2 regions of the Sphingomonas sp. CARO-RG-8B-R24-01 genome follow, and region 2 is predicted to be linked to the other one. Evidence: riboswitches for the same ligand, from Rfam matches in the RefSeq annotation. Region 2 holds a riboswitch; the other holds the start of a gene.
The links. Region 2 has a riboswitch for thiamine pyrophosphate ahead of L8G49_RS15515 (TonB-dependent receptor). Riboswitches for the same ligand answer to the same signal wherever they lie in the genome.

Region 1 (5,490 bases), on a different contig from region 2:
ACACTGCTTCGTCATACCGGGCGTGTCCCGGCATCTACCGGCGGCTTGCCCGACCGCCAGTGCCCGAGATCCGTTGTGGACCCCGGCACGAAGCGACGCCTGTGCGAAACCGTATTTGTTCTCCCGCGAAGGCGGGAGTCCAGGAGTCGCGAGAACGTACGCCGTTGTTTTGCTTGGCCCTGGATTCCCGCCTTCGCGGAAAACGGCAAAGGAAGGGTCCGTATCCCACTTTCGGAAGGGGGTCTAACACGAGGCCGGTGTGACGATCGGTCCGTTCACGCCGCCGGCAGGTAAATCTCCCCGCCCTTCTCCCGGAACGTTTCGCTCATCGCCGCCATCCCGGCCTCCGCATCGGCGTGCGTCGTGCCCTTGGCGAACGCCGCGCGCTCCGCGTCGACGTCAGCCGCCCCGCCCGCCGCGAGGAACCCATCCGCCGGGCCGTTCTGCTTCGCCGCAAAGTCCCGCACTTCCTGCGTGATCTTCATCGAGCAGAATTTCGGCCCGCACATCGAGCAGAAATGCGCGGTCTTGGCGCCTTCCGCGGGAAGCGTCTGGTCGTGATACTGCTCGGCCGTGTCCGGATCCAGCGACAGGTTGAACTGGTCGCGCCAGCGGAAGTCGAAGCGCGCGCGCGACAGCGCGTCGTCACGCATCTTGGCCGCCGGATGCCCCTTGGCGAGATCGGCGGCGTGCGCGGCGAGTTTGTAGGTCACCACGCCGACCTTGACGTCGTCGCGGTCGGGGAGGCCCAAATGCTCCTTGGGGGTGACGTAGCAAAGCATCGCGGTGCCATACCAGCCGATCATCGCCGCACCGATCCCGCTGGTGATATGGTCATAGCCCGGCGCGATGTCGGTGGTGAGCGGCCCCAATGTGTAGAACGGCGCCTCGCCGCACACTTCGAGCTGCTTTTCCATATTCTCCTTGATCTTGTGCATCGGCACATGGCCGGGGCCTTCGATCATCACCTGGACGTCGCTCTTCCACGCGCGGTGGGTGAGCTCGCCGAGCGTGTAGAGTTCGCTGAACTGCGCTTCGTCGTTGGCGTCGGCGATCGAGCCGGGGCGCAGGCCGTCGCCCAAGGAATAAGCGATGTCATAGGCCTGCATGATTTCGGTGATCTCGTCGAAGCGTTCGTAGAGGAAGCTCTCCTTGTGGTGTGCGAGGCACCATTTCGCCATGATCGACCCTCCGCGCGAGACGATCCCCGTCACGCGCTTCGCGGTCATCGGGATGTAGGCGAGCCGCACGCCCGCGTGGATCGTGAAGTAATCGACACCCTGTTCGGCCTGTTCGATCAGCGTGTCGCGGAAGATCTCCCAGGTCAGGTCCTCGGCGACGCCGCCGACCTTTTCGAGCGCCTGGTAGATCGGCACGGTGCCTACGGGCACGGGGCTGTTGCGCAGGATCCATTCGCGCGTGTCGTGGATGTTGCGGCCGGTAGACAGGTCCATCACCGTGTCCGCGCCCCAGCGGATCGACCAGACCATCTTGTCGACTTCCGCCGCGACGTTCGACGCGACCGCCGAGTTGCCGATGTTGGCGTTGATCTTGACCAGGAAGTTGCGGCCGATCGCCATCGGCTCGGATTCGGGGTGGTTGACGTTGTTGGGGATGATCGCGCGACCGCGGGCGACTTCGTCGCGGACGAATTCGGGGGTGACGTAATCGGGGATCGACGCGCCGAACGATTCGCCGTCGCGGATCAGCTTTTCCTTGGCGGCGGCGCGACCGAGGTTTTCGCGGATCGCGACATATTCCATCTCGGGGGTGATGATGCCGCGCCGCGCGTAATGCATCTGGCTGACGTTCGCACCCGCCTTGGCGCGCAAGGGGCGCTTGATGACGTTGGGGTATTGCGGGACGCCCGCCGAACGATCGGGGCCGGTGAGGCCATTGTCCTCGGGGCGGATTTCGCGTGCGTCGTAGGATTCGACGTCGCCGCGCGAAAGGATCCAGTCGCGGCGGAGCTGCGGGAGCCCCATGTTGATATCGATCTGAGCGCGGGGGTCGGTGTAGGGGCCGGAGGTGTCGTAGACACGCAAGGGGGGCTCGAGCGCGGACGGATCGAGCATGATTTCGCGCATCGCGACGCCCGCGCCGGGGATGTTGGCGTGCGGCACGTGAATTTTCCGCGAGCCACGGATTGCTCCGGTGGTGACGCCAATTTCGGTGCGGGCAGGTATGTCGGCCATTGTGTCGCTCCTCAAATCGGACGAGCGACAACGGAACCCGGGCGTGGACACCGCTCCCTCCCTCCGCCCGTGCTAACGGGATCAGGTTCAAACGGGTCGTGGCTTCAGCCACCTCTCAGCTGCTCTGGCGCAGCCCCCCGGGGAATGACGATGGTGTAGTCGTTTCAATCGGCGAAGAAAAGCACCGTCAGCTGGCAGCGCTCATCTTGATGGTGCCGTTGATGCCGTTGGGGAAGAAGCCCCCGCCGACAACCGCATTGCGGTTGAGATAGACGATGTTGAGCACCTGCCCCGGCGTGCGGCTGAACGTGATGCCGCTCGCGTCGGTCGGCACGAGGTTCGCGGTCGTGCCGTCGCCGATCCCCTGATCGAGATCGGTCGTGCCATCGAGGCTGTCGCGCGCATCGCTGATCGCATTTGCATTGGTGCGCAGCGTCGGTGCCGCAATGCCCTTTGCGTACAGGACGGTGCGGATCAGCCCGGCGTGATAGGCCTCGGTCGCCAGGATGCCGGCCGCCGCGTCGATCAGCAGGCTCTGCGCGATCAGCGGCGATGCGCCCTTATAGGCGGTGACGCCGACGTCCTCGAAGATGAACGCCGCCAGCAGGAAATTCTCGTCGCTGGCATAGGGGTCGAAGGTAGCGGTCGCGCCAATGATTCCGGCCGCCCGCGCCGCAGCGGTGAACGCGCCGGTCGCGCCGCCGTCGATGTTGATCGCGGGCTGCGCGACGACCGACGTGCCCAGCACCGACCGGAGGAAGGCCACGTGCGCGACCTCGTCCGCCGCGATCTCGCGGGCATATTGCTGGACGATGGGATCGGTGAAGGTCACCGCCCGGCCGCCGGTAACGCCGCCCTGCGTGCCCGTGCCGGTCAGCAAGGCAGCGGGCAGGCCCGCGCCGGTGACGGCAAAGCTGTAGAACTGCGCCTCGAGATATTCGAGGTTGAGCGCGAAGTTGAACGTGTCCTGGTCCTTCAGCACGTCGGTCGAGGCGGGGCTCGGCGTGGCGCTGGCGGTGTCGGTCGGGGTCGGCGTCGCGGTGCTGGAGCCGCTGCCGCCGCAGGCCGAGAGCAGTGCGCTGCCGCCGACCGCGAGCGACGCCGCGCCCGCGCTGCGCAGGAACGTGCGACGGGCGGCGCGACGGCGATCGCTCGCGTCGAGCACTTGCAGGAGAAGGTCGCTATCGATCACTGGAAACACTCCGGTACGGGCGCGAAGAAGAGAAAGGACACGGGCTGGCGTCAGTTCGCGGTGCTGGTGGCGATCGAGCCATTGACGCCGTTGGGGAAGAAGCCCCCCTTCGAAACCCCAAGGCTGTTGAGATACACGATGTTGAGCACCTGCCCCGTCGTGCGGCCGTATGCGAGCCCATCCTGCCCGGTGGGCACGATGTTCGAAGCGGTGAGGTCGTTGAGCGCGGGCGACTGGCTGTTGGCGATGGTGACCGCCGAAATGCCCTGGTCGTCGTCGCTGGTCCCGTCGAGCCCGTCGCGGACGTTCGAGATCGCATCGGTGTTGGTGCGCAGGCTGGGGGTCTGCAGACCCTTGCTGTAGAGCACGGTGCGGATGATCGACGCGTGATAGGCTTCCGCCGCGAGGATCCCGGCAGCGGCCTCGAGATAGACCTTGCTGGTCAGCAGCGACGATGCGCCGCGATAGGCCGAGACGCCGACGTCCTCGAACAGGAACGCCGCCTGGAGGAAGTTCTCGTCGCTGGCGTACGGATCGAACGCGGCGCCCGCCGCGACGATCTTGGCGGCCTGCGCGGCGACACTGAACGCGCTGGTCGCGGTCGAGCCGATATCGATCGCCGGCTGCGCGACCGCCGCGGAAGCGAGCTGGGTGCGCAGGAAGGTCACGTGGTTGACCTCGTCCTGTGCGATCTCGCGGGCATATTGCGCGACGAGCGGATCGGTGAAGCTGACCGCGCGGCCACCGGTCACGGCGCCCTGCGTGGTCGTGCTTGCGCTGCCCGGGGTCAGCAGCGTGTTGGGAAGCCCCGTGCCGAACGCGGCGAAGGAATAGAATTGCGCCTCGAGATATTCGAGGTTGAGCGCGAAGTTGAGGATCGCCGCATCATTGTCGCTTGCCTGCGCCATGGCCGTGCTGCCGATCGCGACTGCGGTCGCACCGATCGCGGCAACGGCACCCGCGCCAAGCGCGGTGCGGAAGAATTCGCGGCGTTCGCTGCGCCGTTCGGCGCGCGACTCAAGCCGTTCGATCAGCTGCTGGTCGGTATCGGTCATCGGGGCGAAGCCTTCATCCTTGAAATGCCTTGCGGCCCGGCTTGCGTGGCACCGAGTGGCGCGGGACGCAAGCCGGGAAATGGCGGGCCGGCGCGGCTTGACGCCACGCCCACGGGTCGCCCCGCGCTGTGCCGGCGACGGCAGCCCGCTACATCAGAAGGTGTAGGCGACGCCGGCTGCGCCGATCCACTGGTTGCGCGATCCGGCGACCCGCACGATCGGGCTGTTGGCGAAATCGCCGAGCATCCGCGAATAGGTGCCGCCGGCGACCAGCTTGAAGCCGTGCAACAGGTCACCGGTCAGCGAGTAGGTCGCGAGACCGCCGACCGAATAGTTCTTCCACCCCTTGCCCGCGCTATAGGTCTGGAGACCGCTGGCGAGGCTCTGCGCCGGCGTGATGCTGAAATAGGTGTCGGCATAGCCGCTCTCGACATATTGCGCCGACCCGAACAGCGCGACCGCGGCCTTGCGGCTGAGCGGGGTCAGATAGTTGATCGACGGCTGCAGGATGCTCGCCTTGTGGACGCCGTTGACGTCGTGCCGCAGGCTGACCGAGACCGACAGCTTGTCGTACGGGCTGGTGATGACGCCGGTCTTGCCCAGGCCGACATAGCCGCCGAGCTCGATCGCGGTGCCGACCTTGCCGAGTGCGCGGACGCGCGTGTCGTCGATGTTCTTCAGGCTGGAGCGATCGAAGTTGACCACGCCGACCGGACCGAACTGAATATCCCAGCGCTGGCCCGGGCGGTTCGGCACGAGATCGAGGCTCGCGCGGTTGCCGATGACGGTGAAGTTGAAGCCCTTGACCGAACCGATCACGACCGGCGCGGGGACGACGCGATAGTCGTTCGAGCCGTCATAATCCGGCAGATAGGCCGCGCCGACGCCGACCGTCACCGTGTCCTTGTCGAGCTCGGAGGCGATCTGGTTGTTGTCCGCGGGGACGGGATTGGCCTGCTGCGCGAGCGCGGGCGTCGCGGCGCCGAGCAGGAGGACGGTCGCGGCGGCGAGGAAAGAACGATGAGTCACGGGCAGCTCCAGCAGAAAC
Region 2 (5,490 bases):
GGCGCGGGGCGGGGATTGGGCGACGTCTTGTGGCGGATGGTGTGCGCCGGGGAAGGGCTGCCCGACATCGAACGGACGCTCGGCTGGCCGCAACGCAGCGGGCGGATCGTATTGACGCTCGCGCTCGACCGGTTGGCGGATCATTATGGTCTGGCGTGAGCGTCCGGCCTTGGAGTGGCGCTAGGCGTTCTGGCGGGAGCCAGTGCGGCCGAGCGCTTCCTGCCACCCCTCCATCAGCGCGGCGCGCTGGTCGCTGCCCATCGTCGCGCTGAAGATCCGTTCTTCCTTCCAGGCGGCGGCAATGTCGTCCGGGCCGTTCCAGATCCCGACCGCCATCCCGGCCAGAAACGCCGCGCCGGCGGCAGTCGTCTCGATGTTCGCGGGACGGACGACGTCGGTGTCGAGCACGTCGGCGAGGAACTGGCAGAACCAGTCGTTCGCGGCCATCCCGCCATCGACGCGGATCTGCCGGGCATCGCGGGCGCCGTCGGCGACCATCGCGTTCATCAGGTCGGCGGTCTGATAGGCAACCGATTCGAGCGCCGCGCGCGCAATGTGCGATCCGGTGGCCGCGAAGGTCAGCCCGGTGATGCTCGCGCGCGCGTTCGGATCCCAATGCGGCGCGCCCAGCCCGACGAAGGCGGGCACCATATAGACGCCGTCATTGCCTTCGAGCTTGGTCGCCATGTCGTTGGTATCGGCCGCGCGGTTGATCAGGCCCAGCCCGTCGCGCAGCCATTTCACCGCCGCCCCGGCGACGAAGATCGATCCTTCCAGCGCGTAGGTGATCTCCCCGTCCAGCTGGTAGGCGATGGTGGTGAGCATGCCGTTCTTGCTGACCACCGCCTCCTTGCCGGTGTTGAGCAGCACGAAGCAACCGGTGCCATAGGTCGACTTGGCGTCCCCCCGCTGGAAACATGCCTGGCCGACGACCGCGGCCTGCTGGTCGCCCGCCATCCCCCCGATCGGGACGCTGTGGCCGAGCAGGTCGGGCGTCGTCTCACCGAAGATCGTGCTGTTGTCCTTCACCTCCGGCAGCAGGCTTTCGGGAATATCGAGCATTTTCAGCAGTTCGGCGTCCCAAGCGCCTTTGTGGATGTCGAACAGCAGGGTACGTGAGGCGTTGCTCGCGTCGGTCGCATGTACCTTGCCGCCGGTCAGCCGCCACAGCAGGAAGCTGTCGATCGTCCCGAAGGCGAGTTCGCCGCGTTCCGCGCGCGCGCGGACGCCGTCGACCTCGTCGAGGATCCACTTGAGCTTGGTGCCCGAGAAATACGGATCGAGGATCAGCCCCGTCCGCGCACGGACCAGTTCCTCATGGCCATCGGCCTTCAACTGCGCGCAGAGCGCGGCGGTGCGGCGGTCCTGCCAGACGATCGCATTGTAGACCGGCTTGCCGGTCGCGCGATCCCATACCACCACCGTCTCGCGCTGGTTGGTGATGCCGATCGCGGCGACCTTGCCGCCGTCGGCGGCGGCGGCTTCCGTCAGCGTGTCGACGGTGTCGCGCCAGATATCCTCGGGATCATGCTCGACCCAGCCGGGCTGCGGATAATGCTGCGCGAATTCGCGCCGCACCGTCTGACGCGGAACGCCATCGGTGCCGAAGGTCATGCTGCGGGTGGAAGTCGTGCCCTGGTCGATCGCCAGGATGATAGTGTCGCTCACGCGTCGCTCTCCATGTCTGTTGTCGGGTTTATTGCGGGCCGGCGAGCGGCTTGTCGCGCGGCAGGAACGGCCGGATCAGCAGATGCTGCGTCCCCCCGCCGATCACCGCGCCGATGAACGGCCCCGCGATCGGCACCCACCAGTAATTGTCGACGCCGGGGAAGGCGGATGTGTCCCACCCCATCAGCCACGCGAACACGCGGGGACCAAGATCGCGCGCCGGGTTGATCGCCCACGCCTCGAGATACCCCATCGACGCGCCGATCAGCGCGACGAGCAGGCCGATGACGATCGCGCCGAAATTGGCTTGGGGCGCCATGGTATTGAATTCGTCGGTGATCGCGAAGATCCCGAACACCAGGATGGCGGTCAGGATGATCTCGTCGATGAAGCCCTTCATCGTCGTGACCGCAAGCCCGGGCGCGGTGAAGAACACGCCGCCCGCGCCGCCGCCGGCGCGCGTCAGGTGCTGCGTCGCGTTGAAATGGTCGATGACGTTGTAATAGAGCGCATAGACGATCGCGGCGCCCAGAAACGCGCCGACCAGCTGCGCGCACCAATAGGGCACGACCTTCTTCCACGGGAAACCGCGATAGAGCGCCAGCGCGAGCGTGACCCCCGGGTTGGCGTGCGTCCCCGACACCGCGCCGGTAACATAGATCGACAGCGACACCGCCATGCCCCAGGTCATGCACACGCCCCAATAGGCGGTCTTGTACGGGCTGGGGTCGTACAGCGTGTACATGCCGGCGACCGACAGGCCGAAAGTCATCACGATGCAGATCGCGACCGCTTCGGAGATCAATTCGCCGAGAAAGGCTTTGCGCTGTGGTTCCATGCGGCGAGCTTACCGCTGATCGCGTCGCACTAGCAAACGGTATGCCCGTTCCTCACCGCTGGCGCACGCTTCGAGCCGCCGTATAAACGCCTGGTGGCAACAGGATTGGACGTACAGTTGGCAAAAGCGGTTTCGAAGGCATGGGATGGCGCGACGGTTCGCAAATGGCTCGACAGCCGCGTGGTCGCCGCACGGTCCGAGCAGGTGTCGGCCGAGCGGGGCGGTCGCGATCGACAGGACGATTGCGACAAGGCGGCGGCGGAGGAAATGGTCTGCGCGCTGCTCAAGGCCAAGGGCGCCACCCCGACCCAGGCCGAGGTGCTCGACGCATTGGCCGCGCTGTTGGACCGCGCGGAGTTCGTCTGGGCCGGTGTCTATAACGATACCCGCTTCGATCGGCACGTCCGTGCCTTCGCCAAGAAGGTGGTCAGGATGGCGAAGGCCTCGGACGGTTTTGAAAACGTTGCGCATTATCAATGATGCGCGTGCCGGGAGGGGGTTGCGACCCCGGCGGTCGTCCGCGCGTGGCGCCCGTGCTCGCCCCGCATGCGAGCGGCCGTCGAGCGCCGGAGCGACGGCTCCTTGGCTGAATACCCCTTTCCACGCCCGATCTTACCGCCTAAGTCGCGGCTTCCCCGGGGGGCCGCTGATGTGCGGCTGAGAGGTGGGCAGCAGCCCACGACCCGCTGAACCTGATCCGGCTAACACCGGCGTAGGGAGGGTTGGCGGCAGGTCCCGTTGTCCCCCCATGAGGAGTGACGACGGACGATGGCGTATCTGTTCCCCCGGCTTGCACGCGACCCGTCCCGCTCTCCCCTGCTCGACCGTCAGGGTGCGCTGCGCCTGGTGGTGCTGGTATCGACGGCGCTGCTCGCCACTCCGGCGATGGCGGCACCCCCCGTGACCGACAAGGACGGTCCGGGCGACATCGTCGTGACCGGCCGCCCCGATCCCGAGGGCCTGCTGCCCGACCAGAGCGTTCCCAAGCAGCAAAGCGCGCTGTCCGCCGACTTCATCGCCAAGCAGGCACCCACGCAAAACGCGTTCCAGCTGGTCAGCCTGCTGCCCGGCGCGAACGTCGCGTCGAGCGATCCGTATGGCCTGTCGACCAGTTCGAGCCTCACGCTGCGCGGGCTCGGGCAGGACGAGATCGGCGTGCTGATGGAGGGCGCGCCACAGAATGACATCGGCTATTATTATGCCTATCCCGCGCAATTCGCCGATGCCGAAAACCTCAAGCAGATCACGCTCGCGCAAGGGGCGGTCGATCTCGAAGCGCCGACCCTGGGCGGGGCCGGGGGGCTGCTGTCGCTGGCGCTCGACGACCCCACGACGCACCCGCGGGCGCAGGTCGATCTGTCGCTCGGCACCTACGCGGCGCGGCGCGGGTTCGTCCGGCTGGATACGGGGCGGATCGGGACGACCGGGTTGCGCGCGTTCCTGTCCTATTCGAACACGCGCGCCGACAATTGGCGCGGGGCGGGGTTCGACACGCGGCAGCACGTCGATGCCAAGCTGCTGGACGAATGGGGCAACGGCAATCGCGCGAGCCTGGCCGTGTCGTTCAACGACGCCAATTCGTCGACCTATCCGAGCCCGACCCTGGCCGAATGGCAGGCCGACGGGCGCGGCTTCAATTATGACCGCGACTATACCGCCGGCGACACCAACTACTGGCGATTGTACCGCGCGCCGTTCCGCAACGTGTATCTCGTGGCACCGGTGCATCTGGTGCTCGGCGACGGACTGGCGTTCGACAGCACCACGTACCTCCAGTTCGGCTACGGCAACTCGCCCTATGGCACGCAGCTGGCCACGACCGGCAATTTCCTCGGGACCGAAGCGCTCGCCGATCCGATCGCGCTTCCGGGCGCGGTCGACGGGGAAGCGACGGTGCTCGGCAATTTCACCGGGAAGCAGTTTCGCGGCGGTACCGTCGCCAAGCTGACGGCGGACGTGGGCAGGCATCGGCTCACCGCCGGCCTGTGGTTCGATTATGGCACCGACCGCGTGCTGCAGACATACACCGCGATCGACGCCGCCGGGAATCCGGTCGACCGCTGGGGCTATCGCGACAAGGCGATCCGCACCGCCGATGGCCGGCTGCTCGCCTATGAGAACGAGCGGACCGTGACCGTGACCAAAGGCTTTTTCGTCGCCGACACGCTCACGCTCACGCCACGGCTGACGGTGGACGTCGGGTTCAAGGGCGTCGACGTCCTGCGCAACGGACGCAACGATCTGCCGGGACCGCAGTCGGACGTGCGCTTCGACAGTTTCGCCGCGCTGCCGCGCGCTGCGGTGCATTATCAGCTCGACCGGCGGCAGCAGCTGTTCGCTAACGTCACCACCAACTTTCGCGCGCCGAACGAATATACGCTGTACAACGTGTACGACGGCGGCGCGCTGACGACGCAGGGCACGACCGCGCTCAAGAACGAATATTCGGTATCCGAGGAGCTTGGCTATCGCTTCATCGGCACCACCCTTTCGGCAACGGTCACGGCGTTCCACTATCGGTTCCGCAACCGGCAGCTGGCAACGGTGATCGATCGCGGCGGGGCGCAGATCAATTCGACGCTTAACGCGGGACGGCAGACGTCCTCCGGCGTCGACGCGGAGATCGATTATCGGCCCGCGGCTGGGGTCAGCGTCTATCTTTCGGGCGAATATCTCCACGCGCGCCTCGACGACGACCTGCCGATCGGCGACGATGTCCTGCCGACCCGCGGCAAGCAGGCAGTATCGAGCCCGACGTTCCAGCTCGGCGGAGGCGGGACCTATGACGACGGCCGCTTCTTTGGCAGCACCGCGGTGAAATATGTCGGGCGGCAATATGCCAGCTTCATGAACGACGAGCGCATCGCGGGGTATGCCACGCTGGACCTTTCCGTCGGCGTGCATCTCGCGCGCTGGCTCGACGGCAAGCGCACCGACGTGCGGGTCAATGCGATCAACGCGACCGATCCGCACGTCCTGTCCGG

Region 1: another riboswitch for thiamine pyrophosphate. It lies ahead of thiC (phosphomethylpyrimidine synthase ThiC); the one in region 2 lies ahead of L8G49_RS15515 (TonB-dependent receptor).

Annotation. Positions count from the first base shown of each region.
Region 1 covers NZ_JAKNQI010000004.1:255,076-260,565, reverse strand. Annotated here, with positions in the region: gene thiC (phosphomethylpyrimidine synthase ThiC) at 276-2,195, opposite strand; TPP riboswitch at 2,237-2,345, opposite strand; gene L8G49_RS10860 (ferritin-like domain-containing protein) at 2,383-3,387, opposite strand; gene L8G49_RS10855 (ferritin-like domain-containing protein) at 3,438-4,442, opposite strand; gene L8G49_RS10850 (MipA/OmpV family protein) at 4,596-5,471, opposite strand.
Region 2 covers NZ_JAKNQI010000008.1:30,227-35,716, forward strand. Annotated here, with positions in the region: gene L8G49_RS15495 (DUF6456 domain-containing protein) at 1-159, shown strand, start outside; gene glpK (glycerol kinase GlpK) at 181-1,668, opposite strand; gene L8G49_RS15505 (MIP/aquaporin family protein) at 1,697-2,506, opposite strand; gene L8G49_RS15510 (hypothetical protein) at 2,624-2,986, shown strand; TPP riboswitch at 3,133-3,242, shown strand; gene L8G49_RS15515 (TonB-dependent receptor) at 3,392-5,490, shown strand, end outside.